DNA from 2 places in the Microbacterium sp. CH1 genome. Region 2 is predicted to be linked to the other one. Evidence: riboswitches for the same ligand, from Rfam matches in the RefSeq annotation. Region 2 holds a riboswitch; the other holds the start of a gene.
What was found. A riboswitch is a leader RNA that binds a small molecule or an ion and turns the genes downstream of it on or off. The one in region 2 is predicted to bind thiamine pyrophosphate.
Positions count from the first base shown of each region.

Region 1: it holds a riboswitch for thiamine pyrophosphate, as region 2 does, so the genes downstream of both, AUV07_RS14225 (ECF transporter S component) here and thiM (hydroxyethylthiazole kinase) in region 2, are expected to answer to the same signal.

Region 1 is NZ_LOSO01000019.1:125,624-140,833, forward strand. Features, by position in the region: gene AUV07_RS14195 (SDR family NAD(P)-dependent oxidoreductase) at 1-223, opposite strand, end outside; gene AUV07_RS14200 (aminoglycoside 3'-phosphotransferase) at 357-1,082, shown strand; gene AUV07_RS14205 (amino acid permease) at 1,090-2,562, opposite strand; gene AUV07_RS14210 (glutamate decarboxylase) at 2,572-3,942, opposite strand; gene AUV07_RS14215 (energy-coupling factor transporter transmembrane component T family protein) at 4,044-4,835, opposite strand; gene AUV07_RS14220 (ABC transporter ATP-binding protein) at 4,832-6,286, opposite strand; gene AUV07_RS14225 (ECF transporter S component) at 6,286-6,927, opposite strand; TPP riboswitch at 6,918-7,029, opposite strand; gene AUV07_RS14230 (D-alanyl-D-alanine carboxypeptidase family protein) at 7,107-8,597, shown strand; gene AUV07_RS14235 (ABC transporter ATP-binding protein) at 8,648-10,957, opposite strand; gene AUV07_RS14240 (ABC transporter ATP-binding protein) at 10,954-12,681, opposite strand; gene AUV07_RS14245 (hypothetical protein) at 12,885-13,904, shown strand; gene AUV07_RS14250 (GntR family transcriptional regulator) at 13,901-14,296, shown strand; gene AUV07_RS14255 (enoyl-CoA hydratase/isomerase family protein) at 14,305-15,210, opposite strand, start outside.
Region 2 is NZ_LOSO01000018.1:364,422-379,631, reverse strand. Features, by position in the region: gene AUV07_RS12970 (hypothetical protein) at 1-739, opposite strand, end outside; gene AUV07_RS12965 (SatD family protein) at 736-1,380, opposite strand; gene AUV07_RS12960 (DUF1349 domain-containing protein) at 1,440-2,024, shown strand; gene argH (argininosuccinate lyase) at 2,047-3,474, opposite strand; gene argF (ornithine carbamoyltransferase) at 3,474-4,403, opposite strand; gene AUV07_RS12945 (acetylornithine transaminase) at 4,400-5,605, opposite strand; gene argB (acetylglutamate kinase) at 5,602-6,519, opposite strand; gene argJ (bifunctional glutamate N-acetyltransferase/amino-acid acetyltransferase ArgJ) at 6,516-7,673, opposite strand; gene argC (N-acetyl-gamma-glutamyl-phosphate reductase) at 7,670-8,764, opposite strand; gene AUV07_RS12925 (bifunctional hydroxymethylpyrimidine kinase/phosphomethylpyrimidine kinase) at 9,004-11,151, opposite strand; gene thiM (hydroxyethylthiazole kinase) at 11,148-11,996, opposite strand; TPP riboswitch at 11,987-12,080, opposite strand; gene AUV07_RS12915 (NAD-dependent epimerase/dehydratase family protein) at 12,088-13,059, opposite strand; gene pheT (phenylalanine--tRNA ligase subunit beta) at 13,349-15,210, opposite strand, start outside.

The DNA.
Region 1 (15,210 bases), on a different contig from region 2:
CGGCGGCCTGTGCCGCGGCGACGGCGGCCTTGACCTCGTCGACGCTCGTCACATCGGCGGGCACGAAGAGACCGCCGAGCTCTGCGGCGATCTCCTCCCCCTTCGACGAGGCGAGGTCGATGATCGTGACGTGCGCGCCTGCGGCCGTGAGCCGACGGGCGGTGGCCAGCCCGAGTCCGGAGGCGCCGCCGGTGACGAGGGCACCCTGTCCGCTGATCTGCATCTGATGTTCTCCTTCGAACGTCGTCGTGCGACATGCATGGAACGCAGTCCCAGCCTATGCGGTTCTTGGTGTCACCGCAGGCCCGCCGCGTCGACCCGAGCCTACGACACCGAGGTTCCGGCAGGATGGAGAGGTGAGCATCCCCGCCGCCTCCGTCGAGGTCCCCGCCCGGGTCCGCGAACTCGCCGCCGGGGCCGCGCTGACCCCCGCGTGGCGCAACGCGATCGGCGGCCTGACCTTCCGCACCGACGACGGCCGCTACATCAAATGGGGTCCCCACGATCCCGAGGCGAACATGCGCGACGAGGCCGAGCGGATGCGCTGGGCCCGCACCTGGACCACGGTGCCCGAGGTGCTCTCCCAGGGCCAGGACGAGGCGCACGAATGGCTCGTGACGGCGGCCCTCCCCGGCAGCAGTGCCGTGGATCCGCGGTGGGCCGCCTCTCCGGAGGTCGCCGTGCGCGCGGTCGGGCTCGGCCTGCGCCTGCTGCACGACGCCCTCCCCGTCGCGGAGTGCCCGTGGACGTGGAGCCCGGCGGAGCGCATCGCGAACGCCGCCGCCCGCGGCACGACGGTGCCGACGGACCTGCACGAGCCCCCGTCGATCGACCGGCTCGTGGTCTGCCACGGCGACGCGTGCCTCCCCAACACCCTGCTCGACGACGACGGCCGTCCGGTGGCCCACGTCGACCTCGCCGCGCTCGGCGTCGCCGACCGGTGGGCCGACATCGCCGTGGCCGCCATGAGCACGCTGTGGAACTTCGGTCCCGGGTGGGAGGACACGCTCATCGCGGCCTACGGTGTCGACCCCGATCCCCCGAGACTGGAGTACTACCGACGGCTCTGGAACGAGACCTGAGCCGCGCTCACGCCTCGGGATGCGCGTCGCTGAGGAGGCTCCCGTCGGCCGGGCGCCGGTCCCACGACGGTTTGCGCAGCGCGTAGAACAGCAGCGGCGGCGCGCCGAGCACGACGATCACCAGACCGACGATCCACGGGTACGCGGCGGCCGGGAAGGCGGTGAACCCCTGAGGCGGGATGAAGGCGAGCACGAACGCGGCGAGGCAGGCGGCGAAACCGACCCCGGCGACGAACGGCAGGGCCTTCACGCGATAGGCCCGGCGAACGTCGGGCGCCTTCCGCCGCAGCACCATCGCCGAGGCGAACATGAGCATGTACATGATGAGGTAGAGCGCGGCGGCCATGTCGATGAGGGCGACGAAGGCTGCACTGACGTTCGGCACGATGATGAAGATCGCCGCGAGGATCGTGACGATCGTGCCCTGGAGCATCAGGATGCCCGACTGGACCCCGGCCTTGTTGCGCTTCTGCAGCAGCGGCGGGAGCAGCCCTGTCTCCGCCGCCGCCAGCACACCCTTGGACGGACCGGCGACCCAGGTTACGACCGAGGCGAGGGCCCCGGCGGCGATGAGCGCGGACACGACGGCCGTCGCCCACCCCATGTCCCAGTGGTCGAAGTACTCCCCGAACGCGAGCATGATGCCGTTCGTCAGCCCGAGTTCCTTCTCCGGCACCGCGACCGCGATCGCGATGGTGGGCAGGATGAAGACGAGCAGGATGAGGCCGGCGGCGAGGAACACGGAGCGCGGGTAGCCCTTGCCGGGATCCTTCATCTGGTTCACGTGGACCGCATTCACCTCCATACCGGCGTAGGCGAGCACGTTCGACACGATCAGCACGATGGAGGCCAGCCCCGTGAACGGCGGGATCATCGCCGAGGCATCCAGCGGCACCTGGCTCTTCTCTCCGCTGAACACCCACACCGCACCGAACACGATGAGCAGCACCGCCGGGAACAGCGTGCCGATGATGCCGCCCCACGAGCCGAGCTTCGCGAAGAGGTCGCCGCCGCGGAGGGTGACCAGGGTGGAGCCCCAGTAGAAGACGATGATGACGACCGCGGTGAAGAACCCGGAGCTGGACAGCGAGGGGTCGAGGAAGACGAAGGCGAGGGCGCCGGCCACGAACGCGAGCTGCGTCGGGAACCAGACCACGTTCTGGATCCACTGCAGCCACACCGCGGTGAACCCCCAGCGGTTGCCGAGGGCCTCGCGCACCCAGACGTACACGCCGCCCTTCCACCCCGTCGCGAGTTCGGCCGCGACGAGAGCCGTGGGGATGAGGAAGAGGATCGCCGGGATGATGTAGAGCGTGACGCTGCCCAGGCCGTAGATCGCCATCGCCGGCAGCGAGCGCAGGCTCGCCACGACCACGAGGGTGAGGAGGGCGAGCTGCCCGACGCCGAGGACGGCGACGGCGGGACGGGAGACACGCGGCGTGGAGGCGGCGCCGGCGGCACCGGACTGCGAGGCGGACATGTCGGCCCCCTAGTGGTGGAACGCCGAGTCGGGGTGGTCGGACGGCATGGGAGCCGTGAGCGCGTCGAGGTGGGCCACCTCGGCGGTGATGGCGTCGAGCAGTTCGGCGGCCAGGTCCATGCTGAGCCCGTTGCGCACGACGATCCGCTGCACCGTGAGGTCTTCGAGGTCCGCGGGCATGGGATAGGCGGGCACGAGCCAGCCGCGCATCCGGAGGCGGTCCTGGAGGTGGTACAGCGTCCACTTGTCGGTGTGCCCGTCCTTCAGGCGCCAGGCGAAGACGGGGATGTCGCTGCCGTCGTTCCACAGCTCGAACGCATCGAGCTTCGCGATGCCCGCGGAGAGGAACTTCGCCACGTCCTGCGAGGCCTGCTGCACGGCCCGGTAGCCCTCGAACCCGAGGCGGAGGAACAGGTAGTACTGCAGCAGCACCTGAGCGCCAGGGCGGGAGAAGTTCAGGGCGAAGGTCGGCATCTCCCCGCCGAGATAGCTCACCTTGAACACCAGGTCCTCCGGCAGCCATTGCGCGTCGCGCCAGACCACCCATCCGAGACCCGGGTAGACGAGACCGTACTTGTGACCCGAGGTGCTGATGGAATGCACGCGCTCCAGCCGGAAGTCCCAGACCAGGTCGGGCTGGAGGAACGGGGCGATCATCGCGCCCGAGGCGCCGTCCACGTGGATCGGGATGTCGAGACCCGTCTTCTCCTGGATCGCGTCGAGCGCCGCGGCGATCTCGGCCACCGGCTCGTACATGCCGGTGTAGGTGACGCCCATGATGGCGACCACCCCGATCGTGTTCTCGTCCACGTACTTCTCGAGGTCGTGGCCGTCGAGCGTCTTGTGTTCCTCACTGATGGGCACGTAGCGCGGTTCCACGTCGAAGTAGTTGCAGAACTTCTCCCAGCACACCTGCACCGCGCTCGACATCACGAGGTTCGGCGTGGAGGCGTCCTTGCCGGCGGCACGGCGCGCCTGCTGCCAGCGACGCTTGAACGCCAGACCGCCGAGCATGCACGCCTCGGAGGAGCCGATGGTCGACGTGCCGATGCTGCGAGCGGCGTCCGGCGCCTTCCACAGGTTCGCGAGCATGTGCCAGCAGTTGTCCTCGATGGCGGCGGTCTGCGGATACTCGTCCTTGTCGATCATGTTCTTGTCGAAGGAGGCCATGTAGACCTGCTTCGCCTCGTCGTCCATCCAGGTGCTGACGAAGGTGGCGAGGTTGAGGCGCGCGTTGCCGTCGAGGATGGTCTCGTCCTCGACGATCTGCTTCGCCGTCGCGGGAAGCGACTCGGAATCCGGGATGACGTGTCGCGGTGCGACGGTGGCCTCACCCGGCCGCGTGAAGAGCGGCTGGTCGTCGGCGGAGGAGATGCTCATGGGACGTCCCTTTCGGTCGGTGTCGATTGGCACTGTCTCCTGCGGACGCTAGACCGGCCGCCGAGCCACCTCCAGGGGTCCTCGTCCGAAAAGGGTGAGGGTCAGGACGGCCCGAGGATGAAGTTCCAGGCGCCCGTGGCGACCGCCGCGGCGATCGCGATCCCGGAGATCGCGGCCCCGACGGCGAGGAGGGCCCACTCGGGGGCGCCGAAGCGGGACTCGCGCGCCCAGGTGCGACGACCGGGGGCGCCGAAGCCCCGCGCCTCCATCGCGGTCGCGAGCTTCGCGCCGCGGCGGATGGACAGGACGAGCAGGGCGAAGGCCATGCCGAGGAAGCGTCGGATGCGGCCGCGGTCGGCCACGCCGCGGGCTCGACGCGCCAGTTCCAGAGCCCGCCAGTCATCGAGGAACAGCCCCACCATGCGCAGTCCGGCGAGCGCGCCGAGCACGAATCGGGCGGGCAGGCGCAGGATCTGCCCGAGGCCGTCGGCGAGATCGGTCGGATCGACCGTGATGAAGAGCACCACCGAGGGCAGGGCGATCGCGAGCACCCGGAGCATCGTGGCGACGGCGAGCGCGAGCGACCCCTCGCTGATGCGCAGCACGAACCAGTCGACGTAGACCGTGCCGCTCGTCTCGCCGTACAGGGCGATGGTGAGCCCCGTCAGCGGCGCCGCGAGCCAGACCGGCCAGGTGCGCACCCAGAACTCCCGCCACCCGATGCCGGCGAACAGGAACAGCACCGCTTCGAGCACCAGGGCGACCGCCGCCGACACCGGATCCAGCGTGAGGATCAACGGCACGGCGATGAGCGCGCTCACGCCGAGCTTCGCGACCGGGTTGATCCGGGCCACGACGCCGGCGCGGGCGCGGGTGTCGGCGGGATCCGTCATGCCGGCGCCCCCAGGGGGAAGCGGGTGGCGTGCAGGGCGCGCGCCACGTCGAGGTCGTGCGTGACGGTGACGATCGCGGAGCCCTCATCCCGCAGGGTGGCGAGCATCGCGACGAGCTCGGCCCAGGTGCGGGCGTCCTGTCCGAACGTCGGCTCGTCGAGGATCAGCACCCGGGGTCGCGTGGCGATCGCGGCCGCGACGGTGAGACGGCGCTTCTCCCCACCCGAGAGCGTGTACGGGTTCGCGGCTCCCAGCGCGGACAGGCGCAGGCGGGCGAGCAGTTCGTCGACGCGCGCCTCGACCTCGTCCTCAGGGACGCCCAGCGCGCGCGGGCCGATGGCGAGCTCGTCCCGCACGGTGGTGGCGAGGAGCTGGTGCTCCGGCTCCTGGAAGACCATGCCGATCCGGGTCAGGAGGTCGCGGGACGCCCAGCGGATCGGCGCGGGATCGGCACCCTGCGCGAGCATCGGCGCCGCGGTCACGGCCCCCTCCGCGGGCGGGAGCAGGCCCGCGAGGGTCAGACCCAGCGTGGACTTGCCCGCGCCGTTCGGCCCGGTGATCGCGAGGGCCTCGCCCGCCCGCACGTCGAGGTCGATGCCTCGGGCCACCGGACGCCCCTTCACCCGCGCCACGGCGAGTGCTCGGGCCGATAGCAGCACCTCGCCGGGCACCGCCCGCGGTGCCGGGGGCTCGACGGGAGGACGCCCGGGCACCCAGACGCCGTCCGCCGCCAGGCGCTCTCCCTGCGCACCGAGCACCGCGGCGGGAGGGCCGTCCGCGACCACCCCGCCGGCACCGAGCACGATGACCCGGGTGAGGAGCGGCAACCACACCTCGAGTCGATGCTCCACGACCACGAGGGTGGCGGGGTGCGCGGCGAGCATCCGCTCCACCGCCTCCCTGACCTCGCGCACCCCGTCCGGATCGAGGTTCGCCGTCGGCTCGTCGAGGAGGACGAGGCCGGGGCGCATCGCGAGCATGCCGGCGAGGGCGAGACGTTGCTTCTGGCCGCCCGACAGCGCCTTGGTGGGATGATCGAGCGGCACGTCGAGGCCGACGGCAGCGAGCGCCGCCTCGACACGCGGCCAGATCTCCGCACGCGGCACGCCGAGGTTCTCGCACCCGAACGCGACGTCGTCGCCTGCGCGGGCGAGGATCACCTGGGAATCGGGGTCCTGGAGGACGAGACCGGCGCGCCCGCGAGTCGCCACCGCCGGAGCGTCGTCGACGAGGAGCTCCCCCGCGCTCTCGCCCTCCTCCTCGCCGCCGAGCACGCCCGCGAGGCCGTGCAGCAGGGTCGACTTGCCCGCCCCGGAGGCGCCGAGCACGAGAACCCGCTCGCCGGGCTCGATGCGGAACGAGACGTCGCGCAGCGCCCACGCCCGGCGGCTTGCATGCCGCCAGCCCCAGCCGCGCGCCTCGACGACCGCGGGAGCGACCTGCGCCGCCATCAGACGCGCACGCGCGCCTCGCGCCCGGACCCGAAGCGGTCCAGCGCTCCCGTCGCGGCGATGCCGCGGGCGAGCACCCACGACAGGGCACCGGCGATGACGGCGCCGGAGAGCACGGTGCTCACGAGGTAGATCACGGTGAACGCGGGACCGGAGCCGGCGTACCAGAGGATGAGGTTGTTGATGCCTCCCGCGAGCGCAGCGCCGGCACCAGCGAGGATCGCGACGGGCAGCGACCAGCGACGGTAGAAGAACAGCAGGAAGACGAGCTCGGCGCCGAGACCCTGCACGAGGCCCGCTTCGAGCGTGAGGAAGCCACCCCACTGGTTGCCGATGAGCGCCGAGACGACGGCGGCCAGCAGTTCGACGTAGATCGCCGCACCGGCCTTGCGGATGATGAGGCCGCCGAGCACTCCGGCGAACAGCCACGGTCCGTCCAGGAGCCCCTGGAGCCCGGGGAGCAGCGGCTCGAGCAGGGCCTTGGGGCCGAGGTACCCGACGTTCCAGGCCAGGAAGATCAGGCCGGCGGCGACGCCGAGCACGCTGGCGACGACGATGTCGACGATGCGCCACCGCAGATAGCTGCGTGCCGGAGCGCCGGTCGTCTTCGTGGACGAGGATGCGGACGTGGACGTACTCATGTGAACTCCTCCCTGCGCTGGCATGACCCAGATCAGGTTCGACGGTCGAAGCGCGATTCGCTCCCTCTCAGCCCGGCTCGCCGGACTCCCGTGGTTGTGCTGTCGATCCTAGCGTCTTCCGCCCGCGCGTCCCGAGCCGTGCACGGCGGATTCCTGGCGGCATTCGGTACCGTAAGCGAGTGACCGCTTCCGATCCCCCTGAAGAGGCGTCCGGCGGCGTCGGCGTCGACGCGCGGCCCGAAGACTCCGCCCCCGCGTCCTCGCAGACCGTCGACCCGGTGCCCGCGAGCACGACGGAGACCGTCGCGTGGGCCGACGCCTCGACACCGGCGACCGCGCTGACCTGGGTCGACACGGGCGTGGTCGAGGCCGGCTCCTCGACGCCGGAGTTCGACGCCATTCCGGACGCCGAGGCCGCCCCCGGTCTGCTGCGCGACGCGACGCTGCGCCCGGCGATCGCCGGCCCCGGGCTGCTCGTCCCGCTCGGGGTGCTCGCCGGGCTCGTCGCCTCCTACGCCGGAAGCACGCTGCTCTGGCCGTTGCACGAGGTCGCCCCCACCGTCCAGGCCGTGGAGGTCACCCCGGTGGCCGCCCCCACCGCTGCCCTCGCGTGGCCGGAGGTGGGCGACGGCGCCGTGGGCATCGCGGGGATGACGACGGCCGCGTCCACGACCGCCCCGGTCAGCATCGCGAGCATCACCAAGGTCGTCAGCGCGCTCATGGTGCTCGACCGCCTGCCGCTCGCGCCCGGAGAGCAGGGCCCCGAGTTCTCCTTCACCTACGCCGACAGCATCCGCTACTGGGACTACCGGATCTCCAACCAGTCCGCACTGGATGTGCCCGTGGGCGGAGTGCTCACCGAGTATCAGCTCCTGCAGGGCACGCTGCTCGGCTCGGCCAACAACTACATCGATCGACTCGCCTCCGAGATCTGGGGATCCAACCGCGAGTTCGCGGCCGCCGCCGAGGTCTGGCTCGGCGAGCGCGGGCTCTCCGGCATCACCGTGGTCACGCCGTCCGGATTCGACGCGCGCAACGTCGCCACCCCGGAGGCGCTCGTGGCTCTCGGCGAGCTGGCGATGCAGAACCCCGTGTTCGCGGAGATCGTGGGCACCCGGTCGGTCGAGCTGCCGGGGGCGGGAACGGTGGAGAACACGAACGGCATGCTCGCGGACCCCGGGGTCGTCGGCATCAAGACCGGCACGCTCGTCGGCTGGAACCTGCTGACGGCCAAGGACGTCTCCGTGGGGGATTCGACGGTCCGTCTCTACGCCGCGGCACTGAACCAGGAGGACGACGAGGCGCGCCTCGCCCTCACGCGCGCGCTGTTCGCGCAGACCGAGGCGGCGCTGCAGGCGCAGGGCCCGGCCGTTCCGGCGGGGACGGTGGTCGGACGTGTCCGCACCGCCTGGGGCGAGGAGGTCGACGTCGTGACCGGTGCGGACGCGGATGTGGTGCTGTGGAACGGGGCGAGCGCGACCGCGACGGCTGTGTTCGATCTCGGCGAGCAGCGCGAGGCGGACGGCGACGTCGGCACCCTCACCACGGCCGGCCCCGTCGACACCACCGAGACCGCACTCGTCCTCGCCGAAGACGTGGACGGCCCGAGCCCGTGGTGGCGCCTCACCCATCCCCTCGAGCTGTTCGGCATCGACGCGGACCGCTCCTGACGACTGACGCCCCGCTCCGAGTCCGGAGCGGGGCGTCAGGGCGATGACGATCAGGGACGAGGCGTCGCGCCGTCCGCCCCGTCGTCGAGGAGCGCCTGCGCGGCGGCCGCCTCCGCCCCGGGAAGCTGGGCGCCGACGGCGGCACCCGCCACGGCATCGGCGGCCTGCTCCTCCGCGCGGGCCTCGGCGTCGGCCTCTCCCGTCACCACGACCGGAGACGACCCGGTCAGGGCCGCTTCCGCATCGAGGTCGGTCGCCGCCTGCTCGAACTGCGACTGGTACAGCCGCCAGTACGCGCCCTGCGCGGCGATGAGCTCGTCGTGCGTGCCCTTCTCGACGATGTCGCCGTGCTCCATCACGAGGATGAGGTCCGCGTCGCGGATGGTCGACAGCCGGTGCGCGATGACGAACGAGGTGCGTCCCTGCCGGAGAGCGGCCATGGCGTTCTGCAGCAGCAGCTCGGTGCGGGTGTCGACCGCCGAGGTGGCCTCGTCCAGGATGAGGATCGACGGCTGCGCCACGAACGCCCGGGCGATCGTGATGAGCTGCCGCTCACCGGCCGAGACGTTCGACGCGTCCTCGTCGAGCACGGTGTCGTACCCGTCCGGAAGCGCGTGCACGAAGCGGTCGACGTAGGTCGCCCGCGCGGCGGCCAGCACCTCCTCGTCCGTCGCGGTCGAGCGTCCGTAGCGGATGTTCTCGCGGATGCTCCCGGCGAACAGCCAGGGGTCCTGGAGCACCATGCCGGTGCGGGACCGGAGGTCGTCGCGCGTGATGGTCGAGATGTCCTGACCGTCCAGCGTGATCCGTCCGCCGCTGAGTTCGTAGAACCGCATGATGAGGTTCACGAGCGTCGTCTTGCCGGCACCCGTGGGCCCGACGATCGCGACGGTCTGCCCCGGCTCGACCCGGAACGACAGATCGGTGATGAGCGGACGCTCCGGCGAGTAGGAGAAGGACACGTTCTCGAACTCGATCACCCCCTCCCCTTCGCGGAGAGCAGGAGCGTCAGGGTCGTCGGCCTCCTGCTCATCGGCGTCGAGCAGGTCGAACACCCGCTCCGCCGAGGCGGTGCCGGACTGCACGACCGCCGCCATGCCGCCCAGCTCGGACAGCGGCTGCGTGAACTGCTGCGAGTACTGGATGAACGCCTGCACGTCGCCGAGCCGCAGCTGCCCGCTCGCGACCATGAGCCCGCCGAGCACCGCGATGCCGACGTAGGTGAGGCTGCCGACGAAGGTCATCGCGGGCATGATGATGCCCGAGAGGAACTGCGCCTTGAAGCTCGCCTGGAAGAGCTCCTCGTTCTCGGCCTTGAACTTGTCCAGCGCGTCCTGCTCGCGGCCGAACACCTTGACCAGCGCGTGGCCGGAGAAGGCCTCCTCGACCCGGGCGTTGAGCCGGCCGACCTTGCGCCACTGCGTGCCGAAGGCCTTCTGCGACCGCGGTCCGATGACGCCGAAGATCACGCCCATGAGCGGAAGCGCCACGAGGGCGACGAGGGCGAGCTGCCACGAGATCGAGAACATCATCACGAGCACGCCGATCACCGTCAGCACGGCGGTCAGTGCTCCCGACAGCGACTGCTGCATGGTCTGGGTGATGTTGTCGATGTCGTTCGTCACCCGCGAGATCAGCTCGCCGCGCTGCACCTTGTCGAAGTACGCCAGCGGGAGCCGGTTGATCTTCGCCTCGACGGCCTCGCGCAGCCGCCACATGGTGCGCACCATGATGACGTTGATGACGTATCCCTGCAGCCAGCTGAGGAACGCGGCCACGACGTAGATCGCGAGAACAGCGGCGATCACCCAGCGCAGCGCGTCGAAGTCGATGCCGTCGCCGACCCGGAAGTCGCCGAGCGCGCCCACCTGGTTGGCGAAGTCGTTCTGCCCGGCGTCCCGCAGCGCGTCGACGACGACGTCCTGCGGGGTCCCGGCCGGGAACCCGGGGAAGTCGCCGGTGGGCTGACCGAGCTGGATCGAGATGAAGCCGCGATAGACGATGTTCGTCGCCTCGGCGAGCACCTTCGGGGCGGCGACGGTCAGCACGACCCCGATCGCACCGAGGATCGACACGAAGACGAACCACACTGCGGAGGGCTTGAGCAGCCCGATCATCCGCGCGAAACTCGGGCCGAAGTTGTCGGCCTTGCCCGGCGCGACGCTGTCCCAGTCGCCGGAGTTCTGCCGCGCCTGCTCGGCGAGCTCCGCCTCGTACTGCTCCTCGGCGGTGAGCTCCCGCTCGACCGTGGGCGCCGGCGCCTTACCCCGTCCGCGACGGCGCCGACCCTGGGTCCCTGAGCGTGTCGAAGGGTCCGTCCCCTGGGTCCCTGAGTCTGTCGAAGGGTCCTGCTCGCTCATGCGTCCACCCCCAGCTGCGACTCGACGATCTCGCGATAGGTCTCGCTGGTCTCCAGCAGCTCCTCATGGGTTCCGACGCCGACCATGGTGCCGCCCTCGAGGACCACGATGCGGTCCGCGTCGGTGATCGTGGAGACGCGCTGCGCGACCACGATCTTCGTCACGTGCGGAAGCTCGCGCCACAGCGCCTGCCGCAGCCGGGCATCCGTGGTGAGGTCGAGCGCGGAGAAGGAGTCGTCGAACACGAGCACCTGCGGCCGGTGCACGATGGCCCGCGCGATCGCCAGGCGCTGGCGCTGACCGCCGGACACGTTCGTGCCGCCCTGGGCGATGCGGGAGTCGAGACCGTCCGGCATCTCCTCCACGAAGTCGCGACCCTGGGCGATCTCCAGCGCGTGCCAGAGTTCCTCGTCGGTGGCGTCCTCGCGGCCGTAGCGCAGGTTGGACGCGACGGTGCCGGTGAAGAGGAAGGGACGCTGCGGCACCAGACCGATGCTGTCCCACAGCGCCTCGACGTCGGCCTCGCGGACGTCTACGCCGCCGACGTGCACGGACCCGCCGGACACGTCGAACAGGCGCGGGATGAGCGAGACGAGCGTGGTCTTGCCCGACCCGGTGGAGCCGACGATCGCGACGGTCTCCCCCGGCTCCGCGGCGAAGCTGATGCCGGCGAGGACGGGGGCGTCGGCGCCGGGGTACGTGAACTCCACGTCATCGAACGCAACGGCACCCGGGGTCGGGAAAGCGGTGACGCCGTCCACCGGGCGGGTCATGGTGGACTCCGTGTTCAGCACCTCGCCGATGCGCTCGGCGGAGACCGCGGCGCGCGGGATCATCATCGCCATGAAGCTCGCCATGATGACGCCGCCCATGATCTGGCCGATGTACTGCATGAAGGCGAACAGAGTGCCCACCTGCACGGTGCCGTTGTTGACCTCGATGCCGCCGAACCAGATGACGGCGACCACGGTCACGTTGAGGATGAGCATGAACAGCGGGAACAGCAGCACGAACAGCGAGCCGACCTTGCGGCCGACGACCATGATGTCGGTGTTCGCGCCGCGGAAGCGCTCCTCCTCGATGCGCTCCCGGACGAAGGCCCGCACGACCCGCACGCCCGTGAGCTGCTCGCGCATGATGCGGTTCACGTTGTCGAGCTTGCCCTGGTAGCTGCGGAAGAGCGGCACCATCCGGCCGATGACGAGTGCCGCGAGAAGGAGCAGCACCGGGACGGAGACGGCGATCAGCCAGCTCAGCCCCGCGTTGGTCTGCACGGCGAAGATGATGCCGCCGATCGCGAGCAGCGGCGCGGTGACGAGCATGGTCGCGCCCATCATCGCCAGCATCTGCACCTGCTGCACGTCGTTCGTGTTGCGGGTGATGAGGGATCCGGCGCCGAACTGCGAGACCTCGCGCTCGGAGAAGCCGCTGACCTTGCCGAACACGTCGGCGCGGATGTCACGGCCGGCGCCCATCGCGGCGCGGGCGGCGAAGAAGGTCGCGATGACCGAGGCCACGATCTGGCCGAACGACACGGCCAACATGAACAGGCCGGTGCGCCAGATGTACGCGGTGTCGCCCTGTGCGACGCCGTTGTCGATGATGTCGGCATTGAGGCGCGGCAGGTAGAGCGTGGCGGCCGCGCTGGCGAACTGGAAGACCAGCACGGCGACGAGGAGCCACTTGTAGCGTGACAGATATCGGAGGAGGAGTTTTCCCAGCACAGGCGGACTTTCTCGGAAGGAGGAGGTGGCGGGTCTCCCGGCAGACGGATGCCGACCGATGACCGGCCATACGACAGGGTGCCACGAAGCGGCGACATTCGGATCCCCCTCCGGGAGGACCTTCGCTCACAGCGAACCACCGTATGTATCACTTGGCTGACACAAGTTGTGATAGACATATGGCACAAAGAACGGAGTCCGCCATGTCGAACCCCACCCCGCCGGACATCATCGGCGCCGTCCTCTCCTCGCCGGCCGTCTTCCTCGTCGTCGGCCTCGTCATCGCTGCGCTGCTCGCCCTCACGCCCTGGTGGCGCACGCGTGCGGCGACGGCGACCCGACTGACGCGCGACGAGGCCGCCGCCGTGAGCGCGCGCTACTCCCCCGAGCGGCGCCTCCTCGCCGTCGGCGCCCTGGTGGTCCTCGGGACGGGGGTGACGGTGGAGGTGCTCGCGCGGTACGTGCTATCGCTGAACGGTGAGGTGTCCTGGTGGCGCTACGCCGCCCCCGTGTTCGCCACCGCCGCCGTCGCCGCCGCCCTGGCACTCGCGGTCAGCGTCGGAGGTGCACGCCATGCGACAGAGCCGGTGACCACCGGGACCCGGCGGACCTGGCTCTCCTTCAGTCCTCGCGGGGGGACCGCCGCGGCAGGCCTCGCGCTCCTCGGACTCGTCCTCACGACGATCGCCGCCGGCTGTGCGTCGTCGAACATCGACGGCGGGCCCTTCGTGTTCCTGGAGATCCCCGCGCCGAACACCGACGTCGACCCGGTGCGGCTGTGGTTCTACGGGTGGGCGTACGGCGTCGCGGTGCTGCTCTGCTGCGCGCTCCTCGCCGGGGCGGTGTTATGGGCGCTGTGGGCGAATGCCACGCGTCCGTTCCTCCGGCCGGAGACCGTTCCCGCGGAGCACCACGAGCGCCGCCGGATCGCCGCGGGACTCGCCCAGGTCGCGACCGGAGGCCTCCTGCTCGCGCTGGCCGCCGCCTGGCGGTTCATCGGGAGCGCGGGACGGATCGGCCCTCTCACGATCGAGGGCGAGGGCACGTTCGAGATCGTCTGGCGCTACGCCGACATCGCCCGCGCGGCCGGCGCCGCGGCCCCTGTGCTGGAGGTCGTCGCCGTGGCCCTTCTGGTCCTCTCGGCGCTGGCTCTGCGGGGCGGCTCCCGCCGGTCGGCAGACCCCGCGACGGCGGCGATGCGGCAGCCGGAGGGGGCGCGATGACGCCGCGCTCCCCGCTGTCCGGCCCCGACGATGCGCTCCCGGCCCGGGACATCTATCGGCAGTTCCGCGGGCTCATCGTCTCCGGGCAGCTCGGTGCCGGCGAACGCCTGCCGTCGGTCCGGCAGACGGCCGGCGACCTCGGGGTCGCACCAGGCACGGCGGCGCGCGCCTACAAGATGCTCGAAGCCGACGGTCTGGTCGTGTCGCGCACCGCGGCAGGCACGCGCGTCGCCGACTCCGCCGCCGTGCTCCCCGGGGCGGTCATCCGGAGGATCCGCGAGCTGGTCGACGCCGCACAGGACGCCGGTCTCGAACCCGGCGACGTCACCGATGTGCTCCGGACGACCTGGGAGTCCCGTCGCCGCGCCGCCGTCGTCCCCGAAGAGAACTGAGGCGCGCGTCAGAACAGCGCGGGCTGCGGCACGTAGTCGCGGGCGGGCGCCCCGGCGTCGGGGCCGAGTTCGGCGAGGGAGGCCGGCTGCCACCGCGGGTTGCGATCCTTGTCGACGAGCTGCGCGCGGATGCCCTCCACCAGGTCGGGGTGTTCGTTCACGAACCAGAGCACCCGGCGGTACTCGCCCTCCAGCGCGGCGCGGAGCCCGATCATCTCCCGGGCCTCCCGCACCGCGTCGAGCGTCACGACGAGGCCCGTCGGAGCCAGATCGTCGAGCAGGTCGGCGACGGCCGCCGCTTCCTCGGTGCCGAGCGCGCGGAGCCGCTCCAGGATCTCGGGCACGGTCGGGGCGGCGAACGCCTCGTCGATCCACTCCCGCGCGGCGGGAAGCGAGGACGGCTCCGGCGTCTCGTCGAAGAGCAGGACGATCTCGCTGGGACTCGTCGGGTCGGCGCGGTAGGCCAGAGCCTCGCGCAGCGCATCCAGGCGGTCGGAGGGGACGAAGTGATCCGCGAAGCCCGCGTACACGGCGTCGGCACCGTTCATCGTGGCCCCGGTGAGGCCGAGGTACTCGCCGAGCCGTCCGGGCGCCCGCCCCAGCAGCCAGGTGCCGCCGACGTCGGGCGTGAAGCCGATCCGGGTCTCCGGCATGGCGAGCTTCGAGCGTTCGGTGACCACACGGATCGCGGCATGCCCCGCCAGACCGATACCGCCGCCCATCGTGATCCCGTCGGCGAGCGCGACCACGGGCTTCGGGTACTCCGCGATCATGGCGTTCATCGCGTACTCGCCTCGGAAGAACTCCGCAGACTGCTCCGGATGGCCGGAAGTGATCTGGCCGTGCAGGCGACGCACGTCGCCGCCCGCGCACATACCGCGCTCCCCGGCGCCATCGATGAGGACGATCTGCAC
Region 2 (15,210 bases):
CGATCACCCAGCTCACGAGGCTGCCGACGAGGAAGTACTCGGCACGCGCGCCGGTCTCCCCGTCGCGGGAGATCTCCGGGAAGCGGACGATGCCCTTGGCGGCGAGCATGGCCGCGAGCACCGGGTACGCCGCGGCGAGCGTGAGGATCATCACGAGCACGCGTTCCAGCGGCCCGATGAGCCGCCCGCCCTTGAAGCCATGGCGGGGATCGGCGGGGATCACGGCGGACACCGCCGGGGCGTCGGCCTCCGAGCGGTCTGAGGGCACGGGCTCGGGCGCGACGGTCCCCGAGACCTCGGCCGGGCGCCAGGTGTGCTCGCCGTCGAGAGCCGCACGGACGACGAGGTTCGCGGATTCGAGGAGGAAGACGCCGGCACCGAGCGCGAGCACGGCGAGATCGAACGGCACCTCGCCGAAGGGCGAGCGGAGCGTCCAGAGCTCGCCGATGAGTCCAGACGTGCTCCTCGACCCGCCCCAGACCACGGCGGCGATGCTGAGGGCGGCCAGCGCGACCGCCGGCCAGAACCCCGCCCGGGACGGCCCCTCGTCCGGCATGCTCCACGCCCACAGCGCCCCGGCACCGAGCCCCAGGAGCGCGGGCAGCAGCGCGTCGCCGCCGATACCGAGGAGGACGACCACGGCCGCGGCCACGACGAAGCCGATCCACCGCCGCGGCACGAACTGCCGGACGAGGTCGGTCGCGCCGACGGCGAGGAGGACGAAGCCGGCGAGGATCATGCGGACTCCCCCCGGAGCGCGGCCACGCCTTCGATGAGAGCGGCGGCTCCCGCACTCCGCAGCGACTTGGAGACGCTCGGCTGCGAGATGCCCTCCTGGGCGGCGAGCTCCTGCTGGGACCGGCCGACCAGGCGTCCGTAGGTGAGGTGGCGCTCGCGCGTGCTCATCGCCCCCACCAGCTCGTCGCGCGCGAGGACGTAAGCGTTGGACGCGGCGATCACGGTCTCCATGACCTCATCCTGACCCGGGGCGCCGACAATCCAGGTGCGCGTGCGCGGCACGGCGCGCTGTTCGCGTGCGTGGACGGTCTCGATCGCGGCGCGTGCCGCGTACCACCCGGGTCCGTCGGCGAGCTCGCCGTGCACCGAGGTGACCGGCCGGACCTCGCCGACCCCGATGCCGAAGCGGAAGGCGAGACCCTCCGGGAGGCGGAGCTGGACCATGAGGAGGGAGAGGAGCGCGTCGGGCAGTGCGCGGTAGACGCCCTGCTGCTCGTCCCCTACCGTGGGCGTGAGCGGGTGGATGGCCAGCGGGCGATCCTGTTCCACCTGTGCGATGGTCTCGTCCAGCGCACGCTGCGCAGCACCGCGGTCCCGGAGCTCCCGGGACCCGACGATGTCGGCGATCACAGCGATGACCATGACATAACCGTAACACGAATATTCGCTGTTTATGCCCTTATCAGCTATAGATGGGAAATATGCCTGAATCGCGCATCATCAACTGGACCGATGGCACCTGGACCCACGCCCCCGCCTGGACGCACGTCGACGGTCACCTCGACGCCACCGCGGCCGAGGGCAGCGACGCCTGGCGCCACACCGCCTACGGTTTCGTGCACGACACGGAGCACGCGCTGCTCGCGCCGCTCGCCGTCGGCGAAGCGATCGAGGTCGCGTTCCGTGCGCCGTGGGAGGGGCAGTTCGACCAGGCGGGGCTCTTCGTGCGCGCCGATGAGGAGCACTGGATCAAAGCGGGCGTCGAGTTCGCCGATGGCCACCTCGGTCTCGGTGCCGTCGTGACCGCCGGCCGATCCGACTGGTCGGTCGGCTACGTCGACGACTGGCGCGAGAGCGAGATCACGGTCCGGGTCAGCCGCTGGGCGGACGCGATGATCGTGCGCGCCCGGGCGGACGACGGCCCCTGGCGCCTGGTCAGGGTGGCTCCCTTCGCCAGCGATGCGACCGTCTCCGCGGGACCGTTCCTCGCCGCGCCCACCCGCGCGGGCCTGACCGTCCGGTTCACCCGGTGGGAACGCTCGGCCGCCGACGGCGACCTGCACTGAGGCGAGGCCGCCGCCGGAGCGATTACAGGCCGAGCGCGTGCGCAGCGGCCTGCGCGCGGGCGACGAGCTCCGCGCGCTGCTCGGCCACCCGCTCCGGAGCGGTGCCGCCGACGCCCGTGCGCGACGCGACGGAGCCCTCGATCGTGAGCACCTCGCGGACCTCGGGGACGAGGTGCGGCGACACCGACAGCAGCAGCTCGTCGGAGGCGTCCTCCAGCCCGATCCCCTGCTCCTCGCAGGCACGCACGAGCGCGCCGGAGATCTCGTGGGCGTCGCGGAACGGCACGCGCCGCTTCACCAGCCACTCGGCGACATCCGTCGCCAGGGAGAACCCCTGCGGGGCGAGCGCGGCCATCCGCTCCGTGTGGAAACGCAGCGTCGCGATCATCCCGGCGAACGCCGGCAGCACGACCTCGAGCGTCTGCACCGAGTCGAACACCGGCTCCTTGTCCTCCTGCAGATCGCGGTTGTACGCGAGGGGCAGGCCCTTGAGCGTCGCCAGCAGGCCGGACAGGTTACCGATGAGACGCCCCGACTTGCCGCGCGCGAGCTCGGCGATGTCCGGGTTCTTCTTCTGCGGCATGATGCTGGATCCCGTGGAGTAGCCGTCGTCGAGGGTGACGAAGCCGAACTCCCGCGTGTTCCAGAGGATGATCTCCTCGGACAGGCGGGAGAGGTCGACCCCCGTCATCGCCGCGATGAACGCGAACTCCGCCACGACGTCCCGCGCAGCGGTGCCGTCGAGGGAGTTCTCCGCCGGCCGGTCGAGGCCGAGCTCCGTCGCGACGAGCGCGGGATCCAGGCCCAGGGTCGACCCCGCGAGCGCTCCCCCGCCGTACGGCGAGACACCGGCGCGACGGCGCCAGTCGACGAGGCGTTCGAGCTCGCGCACCAGCGGCCAGGCGTGGGCCTGGAGGTGATGGGCGAGCAGCACCGGCTGTGCGTGCTGCAGGTGCGTGCGGCCGGGCAGGATCGCGTCGGGATGCGCCTCCGCCTGCGCCACGAGCGCATCGATCACGCGCAGCAGGTCGCGCGCGATCACCCGGGCGTGGTCGATCAGGTACATCCGCACGAGCGTGGCGATCTGGTCGTTCCGGCTGCGGCCGGCGCGGAGGCGTCCGCCCAGCTCGGGACCCAGCTCGGCGATCAGCGCCTGCTCGAGCGCACCGTGCACGTCCTCGTCGGTGGGCAACGGCCGCAGGGTGCCGTCGGCGACCTTGCGCGCGACGGCGTCGAGGCCCTCGTGCATCCGGGCGGCCTCATCCGGCTCCAGGTACCCCGCGGCGGCCAGCGCCGTGGCATGCGCGTGGGATCCCGCGATGTCGTACGGCGCCAGGATCCAGTCGAAGTGCGTCGACCGGCTCAGCTCGACGAGCTCCGGCGACGGACCGGTGGCGAACCGCGCGCCCCAGAGCGCGCCCTCGTTGGTGCCTTCGTGCGAACCGGCCATCACGCGTCCTTCTTCCCGAGAAGCCAGACCAGCAGGGCCTTCTGGGCGTGCAGGCGGTTCTCCGCCTCGTCCCAGACCACGCTCTGCGGACCGTCGATGACCGCGGAGTCCACCTCGTAGCCGCGGTCGGCGGGCAGGCAGTGGATGAAGATCGCGTCGTCGTGCGCGAGCTCCATCGTCTCCGGCGTGACCTTGTAGCCGCCGAGGTCGCGGATCCGCGCGAGCTTCTCCTCCTCCTTGCCCATCGACACCCAGGTGTCGGTGACGACCACGTCGGCACCGGCGGCCGCCTCGACCGGGTCGGTGAAGAGCGTGATCGATCCGCCGGTCTCCCCGGCGCGGCGGTCGGCCGCTTCGATCACGTCGGCGCGCGGCGCGTAGTCCTCCGGCGAGGCGATGCGCACGTGCATGCCGGCCGTGACGCCCGCGAGCGCGTAGGAGTGCGCCATGTTGCTCTGGCCGTCGCCGAAGAACGTCAGCGTGAGGCCCTTCAGGTCGCCCTTGTGCTCACGGATCGTCAGCAGGTCGGCGAGGAGCTGGCAAGGGTGGAAGTCGTCCGACAACGCATTGATCACGGGGACCCGCGTACCGGCGGCCATCTCCTCCAGGCCCGACTGCGCGTACGTGCGCCAGACGATCGCGGCGACCTGGCGCTCGAGCACGCGCGCCGTGTCGGACGGCGTCTCCTTCCCGCCGAGCTGGCTGCTCGCCGTGGAGATGATGAGCGGCGTGCCGCCGAGGTCGGCGATACCGACGGCGAACGAGACGCGCGTCCGGGTGGACGACTTGTCGAAGATCACGGCGACGGTCTGCGGGCCGGCGAGGCTCTTGTCCGCCCAGCGATCCTTCTTGAGCTCGAGCGCGAGATCGAGGATCTCCGCCTGCTCGGCTGGCGTCAGATCGTCGTCGCGCAGCAGGTGGCGGGTCATGCGGGGACCTTTCCGGTGGCGGAGGTGTGGACGTCGGAGAGAGCGGCGGCGAACAGCTCGCGGAACTCCGCCAGCTCCGCGTCGCCGATGGTGAGCGCCGGCGCGACGCGCACGGTCTCGGGGTTGGCGGCGTTGACGATGAGACCGCGGTCCTGGGCGGCGGCGACCACCGCACCCGCCACGGGCTGCGTGAGCGCGACGCCCACGAGGAGTCCGCGGCCGCGGACGCCGCCGACCAGCGGGGAGTCGATGCCGAGGATGATGTCCCGCAGCTCGGCGCCACGGCGCGCGGCGTTGTCGACGAGGTCGGCGCGCTCGATCTCGGCCAGCACCGCGTCCGCCACGGCCGTCGCGAGCGGGTTGCCGCCGAACGTGGAGCCGTGCGAACCGGGGGTGAACAGGGCGCTCGCGGCCCCGTAGGTGACGAGGGCGCCGATCGGGAATCCGCCGCCGATGCCCTTCGCGAGCGTGATGGCGTCGGGCGTGATGCCCTCGTGGCTGAATCCGAACCAGGCGCCGGTCCGGCCCGCGCCCGTCTGGATCTCGTCGACGATGAGCAGGGCGCCGTGCGCGAGGGTCAGCGAGCGTGCCGCGGCGAGGTAGCCCTCGGGCAGCTCGACGACGCCGGCTTCACCCTGGATCGGCTCCACGATGACGGCGGCGACCCGGTCGTCCATCGCGGCCTCCAGCGCGTCGATCGTGGCCGGGATGTGCTCCACGCCTCCGGGCATCGGCGCGAACGGCGCACGCATCGACTCCTTGGCCGTGAGCGCCAGCGAGCCCATCGTCCGGCCGTGGAAGCCGTTCTCCAGTGCGAGGATGCGCGGACGCTCCGCACCGCCGTGCAGACGGGCGAGCTTGAACGCGGCCTCGTTGGCCTCGGCACCGGAGTTCGAGAAGAACACGCGACCGTCGATCCCCGCGCCGGCGAGGCGCTTGAGACGGGCGGCGAGCGCGAGCTGCGGCGGAGTCGCGAAGTAGTTGGAGACGTGCGCGAGGGTGGCGGCCTGCCGGGACACCGCATCGACGAACACCGGGTGCGCGTGTCCGAGGGAGGTCACCGCGATGCCGGCGAGGAAGTCGAGGTAGCGTCGGTCTTCGGCGTCCCACAGGTACGAGCCCTCACCGCGGGTCAGCAGCGCGAGGCGCTCCCCCGCGTTGAGCACGAGATCACGTGCCGCGTCGTCCTGCCAGACGGTCATGCCGTCGCCCCTTTCTCTCCCAGGACCACTTCGGTCCCGATTCCCTTGCTGGTGAACAGTTCGACGAGCACCGAGTGCGGCACCCGTCCGTCGATGATCGCCGCCGCGTCGACGCCGCCCTCGACCGCATCGAGGCACGCGCGCATCTTCGGGATCATCCCCGACTCGAGGCGCGGAAGCATCTCGACGAGCGCGTCCGACCTCAGGTGCGACACGAGCGAGTCCCGGTTGGGCCAGTCGGCGTACAGCCCCGGCACGTCGGTGAGGATGACGAGCTTGCGCGCACCGAGGGCCACGGCCAGCGCGGCAGCCGCGGCATCCGCGTTGACGTTGAGCGACTGCCCCGGGTGGTCGAGGTCGGGCGCGATGCTCGACACGACCGGGATCCGCCCTGCGGCGAGATGGTCGAGCACCGGCGTCGGGTCGACCTGGACCACGTCGCCCACGCGGCCGAGGTCCACCTCCTCCCCGTCGATCATGACACCGCGGCGGCGGCCGCCGAAGAGCCCGGCGTCCTCGCCGCTGAGCCCGGTGGCGATGGGCCCGTGCGAGTTGATCTTCGACACGAGCTGCGGGTTGACCTGCCCGGTGAGCACCATCCGCACGACGCCGATGGCTTCGGTGTTGGTGACGCGGTACCCGCCCTTGAACTCGCTGGGGATCTCCAGCCGCTGCAGCATGTCGGAGATCTGCGGCCCGCCGCCGTGCACGACCACGGGCTGCACACCGACGTAGCGGAGGTACGCGATGTCCTGGGCGAAGGCCTCCTGCAGCTCGTCCGAGACCATGGCGTTCCCGCCGTACTTGACGACGACGATCTGGTCGCGGAACTTCTTCAGCCACGGCAGCGACTCGATGAGGGTGGTCGCCTTCTGCGCCGCGATGTCCGGCGTGGTGTCCTGGATGTCGGTCATGAGGCGTAGGCGCTGTTCTCGTGCACGTAGTCGTGGGTGAGGTCGTTCGTCAGCACCGTGGCGGTGGCCTCTCCGACCTTGAGGTCGATCATCAGGTGCGTGGCCCGCGGCGTCAGGTCGACCTCCTCGCGGGGGCGGTCCGGCCCTCCGGCGGTGCAGACGCGGACGCCGTTCATCCACACGTCGACGTCGTAGGGGTCGAACTGCGCGGCCGTCGTGCCGATCGCCGCGAGGACGCGGCCCCAGTTCGGGTCGTTGCCGAAGATGGCCGCCTTGAACAGGTTGTTGCGGGCGACCGAGCGGCCGACCTCGACGGCGTCCTGCTCGGAGACGGCGTGCTGCACCTCGATCGTGATGTCGTGGCTCGCGCCCTCCGCGTCGCCCTGCAACTTGACCGCGAGCTCCTGGCAGAGCCCGGTGAGCGCCTCGGCGAAGTCGTCGAGGTCGGGGGCGACCTCGGAGGCGCCGTTGGCGAGCAGCGTCACCTGGTCGTTGGTCGACATGCAGCCGTCGGAGTCGAGGCGGTCGAACGTGCGTCCCGTCGCCCGACGCAGCGCCTCGTCGGCCTGGAGCGGTTCGAGCACGGCGTCGGTGGTGAGCACCACGAGCATCGTCGCCAGACCCGGGGCGAGCATGCCCGCGCCCTTCGCCATGCCGCCGATCGTCCAGCCGTCGCGGGTGACCACAGCGGTCTTCGCGACCGTGTCCGTGGTCATGATGGCGTGCGCGGCGCTCTCCCCGCCGTCCGCGCTCAGCTCGGTGATCGCCTGCGCGGTGCCCGCGAGGACCTTCTCGCGGAAGACCTCGTCCCCCGTCCCGATGAGCCCCGTGGAGCAGACGAGCACGTCGCCCGCGCTGATGCCGAGCAGCTCGGCCGCCTTCTCCGCGGTCTGGTGGGTCGTCTGGAACCCGAAGCTCCCGGTGAAGCAGTTCGCACCGCCGGAGTTGAGGACGACGGCCTCGACCACGCGGTCCGCGACGGCCTGCTGCGACCAGATGATGGGGTTGGCCTTGGCGCGGTTGCTCGTGAAGACGGCGGCGCCGACCTTGCGGGGGCCGCGGTTGACCACGACGGCGACATCGGGCTTGCCGGTGGACTTGAGTCCGGCGGCGACCCCGGCCGCCTCGAATCCTGCGGGGGCGGTGACGCTCACGGGGCGACTCCGTTCACTGAGAGGGCGCGGGTCTCGGGAAGCCCCAGCGCGATGTTCATGGACTGGACGGCAGCTCCGGCGGTGCCCTTGACGAGGTTGTCGACGGCGGTGACCACCGTGACGCGGTTCGCGGCGCGGTCGATCGCGAGGCCGAGGAGGGCTGTGTTCGCCCCGAGCACGTCGGCCGTGCGCGGGAAGCTCCCCTCCGGCAGCAGCTGGACGAAGGTCTCGTCGCCGTAGGCGCTCTCCCACGCCTGACGGATCTCGGCGTCGCTCACACCCTCGACGATCGGCGCCGTGGACGTGGCGAGGATGCCGCGCGACATCGGCACGAGGACCGGGGTGAAAGAGATCCGGATGTCCTGGGTCCCTGCTCCCTGGGTCCCTGAGCCTGTCGAAGCGCCTGAGCCCGTCGAAGGGCGGGCGGCGGCGAGCGCCTGACGGATCTCCGGGATGTGGCGGTGCGTGCCGCCGACGGCATAGGGGTTCGCGGAGCCGAGGATCTCGCTGGCGAGGAGGTTCGTCTTCAGGCTCTTGCCCGCCCCGGACGGGCCGACGGCCAGGACGGAGACGATGTCGCCCGGGTCGATCACGCCGGCCGCGACACCGGGGGCGAGGCTGAGGCTCACCGTGGAGGCGTTGCAGCCGGGTGCGGCGATCCGGGTCGCGCTGCGCAGCGTCTCCCGCTGCTTGCCCCCTCCGACGAGGAGCTCGGGCACGCCGTACGTCCACGGCTCATGGAAGGACCCGCCGTAGAACGCGTCCCACTCCGCCGACGAGGTGAGCCGGTGGTCCGCTCCGGCGTCGATCACCAGCGGGGTGTCGCCGAGGGCGTCCGTGTACTGCCCGGACTGGCCGTGTGGGAGGGCCAGGAACACGATGTCGTGTCCGGCGAGGACCTCTGGTGTGGTGTCCTGCAGCGTCAGGTGGGCGAGTGAACGGAGGTGCGGCTGATGGGCGACGAGGGGCTGTCCGGCGTTCGAGTGCGCCGTGACGGTGCGGATCTCGACGTCGGGGTGAGCGGCCAGGAGGCGCAGGATCTCGCCGCCTGCGTAGCCGGAGGCGCCGGAGACGGCGACGGAATACGTCATGCTTCTACCTTAACGGTCGGGTCCTCGACGATCTCGGGACCGGGGGCGGGGCCGGAGGCGGCGACACCGGCACTCGACCGCCGCGCGGACGCAGGCAGAAGGGCGGGGTCGCCTAGAATCGGCGGCCGCGACGTCGGCGCACGGCGATGACGCTCGGGACGAGCGTCGAAGGAGCGGTGGCGACCGAAGGCATGCGGCGACGATAGCGCGGGCGCGTTCGGCACCGCAAATCCGGGGCGTCACACGACAGCGCGCGCGACCGGTGCGGCGAAGAAGGCCCGTTCGTGCGCGCTCGATGCGAGGAAGGCTCGCCGCATCCGCTCTCGGCCGGTGTCGTCGGCCCTCGCGGCCGCGGCGGCGACATGCGCGACGGCCTGCCGGGTGGCCTCCGCGAAAGCCGGATCCGCGTAGGTCGCCAGCCACGATGCATAGGGATGCCGGGGGTCGCGGGGCGCCGCGCCGAACGCTCCGGTATGGAGCCGCTCCCCCAGGTCGGTGTAGAGCCAGAAGCACGGCAGCACGGCCGCGATCACCGTGGCGTAGTCCCCGCCGAAGGCGACGGCACGCAGGTGGTCGAGGTAGGCGACCGTGGCCGGGGCGGGCTCGGCGGCGAAGGTCGCGCCGCTCACCCCGGTCTCCGGGGTCAGCCACGACGCGTGCAGCTCCAGCTCGCCGCGGATCGCGCCGTGCGCGGCCTCGGCCCAGAACGCCTGCTCGTCGGGGGTCGGAGCGAGACGTGACGCCTCCGCGAGCACCCGGGCGTACTCGCGGAGGTAGAGGGCATCCTGCGCGAGGTAGAAGACGAAGGCGTCGCGCTCGAGAGTCCCCTCGGCGAGCGCGCGCACGAAGGGCAGCGCGTCGATGTCGCGGCGGATCGCGGCGGTCTCGTCCCACCAGGCCGCGGCCACCTCCTCCGGTGTCGGCTGGGTCTCGACCCCGCCGCGCGCCCAGAGTCCCGCGAGATGATGGATCGGGCCGTGTCCTCGCCCGACGTCCAGGTCGTCGGCCGCGCGGAGAGACTCCCGCAACCAGGCGCGCGCGGCGTGGACCGCGGTCGCGGGATCGTCGCCCCGCGCCAGTCGTGTGGCCAGAGCCGCGGACAGCGAGCAGCCGGTGCCGTGGGTGTTCTCCGTCCGGATACGCGCCCCCGGGAATTCCGCGCGCGTACCGGCTGCCGTGTCGATCAGGGCGTCCGGCGCCTCGTCCCCGGGCAGATGCCCGCCCTTCACCAGCACCGCGGTCCCCATAGCGGCCGACAGCTCTCGCGCCGCGGCGAGCGCGTCCGCCCAGTCCGTCACCTTGTGACCGACGAGCACCGCGAGCTCGGCGAGGTTCGGGGTGACCACGGTCGCCAGGGACAGCAGGCTCCGCAGCTCGCGCTCCGCGTCGGGGTGGAGCAGCCGATCCCCCGAGGTCGCGATCATGACCGGGTCGAGCACGACGATCGGGGGCTGTGTGTCCCGGAGCCACGCGGCGACCGTCCGGATCACCTCCACGTCCGCGAGCATGCCGATCTTCACGGCGTCGATGCGGATGTCGTCGGCGACGGCCTCGAGCTGCGCGCGCAGGAACTCCGCGGGAGGGACGTGCACGGCGCGGACGCCCTGCGTGTTCTGGGCGGTCAGGGCGGTCAGGGCCGCCATGCCGTAGCCCCCGTGCGCGGCGATCGCCTTGAGGTCGGCCTGGATGCCCGCGCCGCCGGACGGATCGCTGCCGGCGATGCTGAGCACATGCGGCACCGCCCGTCCGAGCCACCGCCGACGGAAGGCCGCGGCTGCAGCACGGGGGTCCACTGCCGCGCACAGCGCCGAGACCACCGCGATCCCGGCGGCACCGGCCGCGCGCAGCGCCGCCGTGTCGTCGAGGTCCACCCCGCCGATGGCGACGCACGGCAGCGCACTGCGCGCGGCGAACGCGGCGAAGCCGTCGATGCCGAGCGGGTCCGGATGGTCGGGCTTCGTGCGCGTGGGGCGGATCACGCCGACGCCGAGGTAGTCGACCGTCCCCGGCGGCAGCGCGGCGACCTCCTCGAGGTGCGCGGAGGTGTTCGCGGTCAGCCCGATCAGGGCCTCCGGGCCGAGGAGCTCGCGCGCGCGGAGCACCGAGGCGTCCGCCTGACCGAGGTGCACCCCGTCCACCCTGGCGCCGCGACGACGCGCCTCGACGGCCGCATCGAGGCGATCGTTCACGACGAGCAGCGCGCGGCCGTCGATGGCCGCAGACAGAGCGAGGAGCTGGTCGACAGTATCCTCGTCCGTCGCCTCCTTGTCGCGCAGCTGCACGATGCGGACTCCGCCGGCCACCGCCTCGCGGACGGTCGCGACCACCCCGCGTGCCCCGCACAGCGACCGATCGGTGACGAGGTACAGGGACAGGTCGACGGTCATCGGGTCTCCTCCTCGACGCGGGCGCGGGCCCGGAGATCCGCCGGGGTCACGGCGGACAGCGCATCGAGCAGTCCGACGGCGAAGCTGCCCGGTCCGCGGGAGGTCTCCGCCGCCTGCTCGGCCGCGACCGTGTAGACGAGGGTCGCCGCTGCCACCGCCGTCAGCGCATCGGTCCCGGTACCGCGGGACGCCCCGAGGAAGGCCGCCATCACGGCGCCCAGCGCGCAGCCGCCGCCCGTCACCCGCGTGAGCAGCTCGTGCCCGTTGGCGATGCGGATCACCCGTTCCCCGTCGGTGAGGAGGTCGACCGGGCCGGAGACGGCGACCACGGAGCCGTACCGGTCGGCGAGCTCGCGGGCCGCTGCGGCCGCCGCCTCGGTGCGGTCCGTCGCGTCGACGCCGCGGCCGCCGCTGCTGTGCCCGGCGAGCGCGAGGATCTCCGACGCGTTGCCGCGGATGGCGGTCGGGCGCCGCGCGGCCAGCTCGTGGGCCAGTGCCGTCCGCACCGGGAGCGTGCCGATCGCGACGGGATCGAGCACCCACGGCGTGGCGGCGGCGAGCGCTCCGGCCACGGCTTCCCGACTCGCCTCCCGCTGCTCCGGGGTCGGCGTCCCGAGGTTGACGAGGAGCCCCGAGGCGGCACCCGCGAACGGTCCGGCCTCGCCGACGATGTCGACCATCGCCGGCGCCGCGCCGAGCGCGAGCAGCACGTTGGCGGTGAACCCCGTCACGACGGCGTTCGTGAGGCAGTGCGTCAACGGCGGCGCAGCCCGGACCTCCTCCCGCAGCCTTCCCGCCGTGACGGCGAGGTCGAGGACGGATTCCGGACGCACAGGATCGCTCATTGCGACATCCCTTCGCTAGTACGAACTAGATCAGGTTCGACGGGTGTGATCTCAGCCGCGGATGCGGCACCCCGTGTCACTGCCTCGCAGTCTAGCGAGCGAAGGCGTCGAGCAGCGCCCGTTCCTCCGTCCGTGTCAGTCCGGCGCGGCGTTCCCGGTCCACGCCTCGTTCGCGCTCGTCCGCCACGACGCGTTCCACGGTCTCCTCGAGGGGGCGGAGCGTGCCTCCGCTGCGCCGGTACCGCGCGTTCGAGCGGGTCATGAATCCGCTCATCTCGGGCGGCAGCCATAGCGGGAGCGAGCGCGGCCCCGCCCAGTACGCGACACCCTCCGCGACGAGACGCTCCTCCGTCCCGACGACGACCGGACCGGTGTGCCCGGTGGAAGCGCGCACCGTACGCAGCACGTCCTCCAGGTCGCGCACGTCGCCGATCGCGTTCACGGCACCGGTGACGGTGGCCGACACGGCGAAGGCGGCGACGTCCTCGACGTCGATGACCTGCGCCGTGCGCCCGTCGAGCGGCGGGAGCAGCACCGGCGCGTCGAGGGCCCGGAGGAACACCGCCGCCCAGTAGCCGAAGCGATCGCTCGGGTCGCCGTCGCCGACGATGAGGCCGGGACGGACGAGGAGCGCGCGGTCGCCGAGGCTCTCCTGCACGGCGTCCTCCGCCGCGACCTTCTGCCGCGCGTAGTCGGCGTCCTCACCGGCCTGCGCCGCCGGGTGCCGCGGGGCCGACTCGTCCGTCCCGACCGTCTCGTCGTCGCGGTACACCGACATCGACGAGATGTATGTCCACCGGGCGGCACGGTCGCCGAGTGCGCGGACTACCCCGGAGACATGAGCGGCGTGGGAGGAGACGTCGACGACGTGGTCCCAGTCGGTGCGCGAGACGACGTCATAGGCGTCCTCGTCGTCGCGGTCGGCGAGCACGAGGGTCGCTCCCGGTGGCGCCGGGCGTCCGCCGCGGGCGAGGCAGGTCACCGACGCCCCCGCCCCCAACGCGTGCGCGGCGATGCGCCCCGACAGCCATCCGGTTCCCCCCAGGATCAGCACATCCGTCATGTGCCCATGTCATCAGGATCAACGACTCGGGGGAAGGGCCTCCGCTCAGAGCGGAGCGACACAAACCACCGCGCGCGCACAGGCCCTCACGCGAACACAGGCCCCCACGCGAACACAGGCCCTCACGCGAACACAGGCCCCCACGCGAACACAGGCCCCCACCCGAACACAGGCCCTCACGCGAGTACAGGCACTCGCGTGCGCACAGGCCAGGGGCGCTGCTGTCGCCTGATGCCGCGCGAACGCCTGATGCCGCGCGGCCTCAGAAGGAAGCCGCGCGGCATCGGGATCAGTCGCGGAGGGCGGCGCCGAAGCGCTCCGCGGCGACGGCGACGCCCGCCATCTTCGCCTCGGAGGCCTCCGCGGCGGTCAGCGTGCGGTCGCCTGCCCGGAAGCGCAGGGCGAACGTCAGCGACTTCGATCCCTCGGGCACGCCCTCGCCGCGGTAGTCGTCCACGAGCCGGACCGACTCCAGCAGCGCGCCGGCGCCCTCGACGAGAGCCGCGCGGATCTCGCCCGCCGGCACCTCGGCCGGCAGCGTGAGCGAGACGTCCTGCGTCGCGGCCGGGAACGTGGACAGCGATGCCGCCACGATGCGTCCTCCGGCGAGCGTGAGCAGCCGGTCGAGGTCGAGTTCCAGCACGGTGGCGCGGCCGGGCAGGTCGGCCTCCTCCGCGACGGCGGGATGCAGCTCGCCGACGTAGCCGACCTCCTCGCCGCCGGCGACCAGCGCACCGGTGCGTCCGGGGTGGAGGGCGGCGCGCTGCGTCTGTACGACGTCGATCTCGATGCCCGCGGCGGCCCCGATCACGCGGACCGCGTCGAGCGCCTCGACGAGTCCGGCGGCCTCGGCTGCACGCCCCGGCTGACGCGGCGACACATTGCCGGTCAGCAGCACCGCGACGTGGCGCTCCTGCGGGGGGATGGAGGCGTCGAGCTGGGCGAGCACCTCATCGGACGGCCGGACACCCAGCGGCGGGACCTCGGCGGTGCCGTACTCCACGCCGGGCTCCGGGACGAACACGGCCCCGGTCTCGAACAGCGCGAGATCCGTGAGCCCGCGCGAGATGTTGCGGTGCGCGGTCTGCAGCAGACCCGGGATGAGCGAGCGCCGCAGGAACGGCACCTGCCCGTCGAGCGGGTTCGCGAGGCGGATGCTGGGCAGGTGCTCACCGGACGCGGAGCCGTGCAGATCGTTCTGCGCCTCGGTCGTGAACGGGAACGCCGGGGTCTCGACGAAGCCTGCGGCGGCGAGTGCGTTCGCCACGCGGCGACGCCCCTGCTGGTGGGCTGTGAGGCCGCGACCGGACGGCGGCGTCGGCAGCACCGCGGGGATGCGGTCGAGCCCGTGGATGCGGGCGACCTCCTCGGCGAGCGTCCACTTGTCGGTGAGGTCGGGGCGCCAGGTCGGCGGGATGACCGTCCATCCGCCCTGGGTCCCTGAGCCTGTCGAAGGGCTGACCTCCGCCCCGATCGTCGTGAGCGCCCCGGTGATCTCGTCGTCGGTGTAGTCGACGCCGATCAGTCCCTGCACGAAGCCGCGCGGGAGCTCGATCTCGGCGACGAAGACCTCGGCGAAGAGCGCGCCACCCTCCTCCGTGAGCGTGCCACCGGCGAGCTCGACCATGAGGTCGGCCGCGCGTCGGGCCGCGACGAACGGGATCAGCGGGTCGACGCCGCGCTCGAAGCGCTTGGACGCCTCGCTCGGGAGCTTGTGCCGGCGGGCCGTGCGGGCGATGGTCGTCGCGTCGAAGGTCGCCGCCTCGATGAGCACGTTCCGCGTGGTGTCGCTCATCTCGGTGGTGCCACCGCCCATGACACCGGCGAGGCCGATGGGGCCGGAGTCGTCGGTGATGAGGAGGTCTTCGACGTGCAGCTTCCGCTCCACGCCGTCGAGCGTGGTCATCTTCTCCCCCGGCGTCGCGCGCCGGACGGTGATGCCGCCCGTGAGCTTGTCGAGGTCGTAGCCGTGCAGGGGCTGCCCGAGCTCGAGCATGACGTAGTTCGTGATGTCGATGAGCACGCCCAGCGACCGCATGCCGGCGAGACTCAGGCGCGCGATCATCCACGGCGGGGTGGGCCGCGACGGATCGACATCGCGCACGACCCGGGTGACGAACTCGCTCGCGCCGACCTTGCCGCGCACCGGCG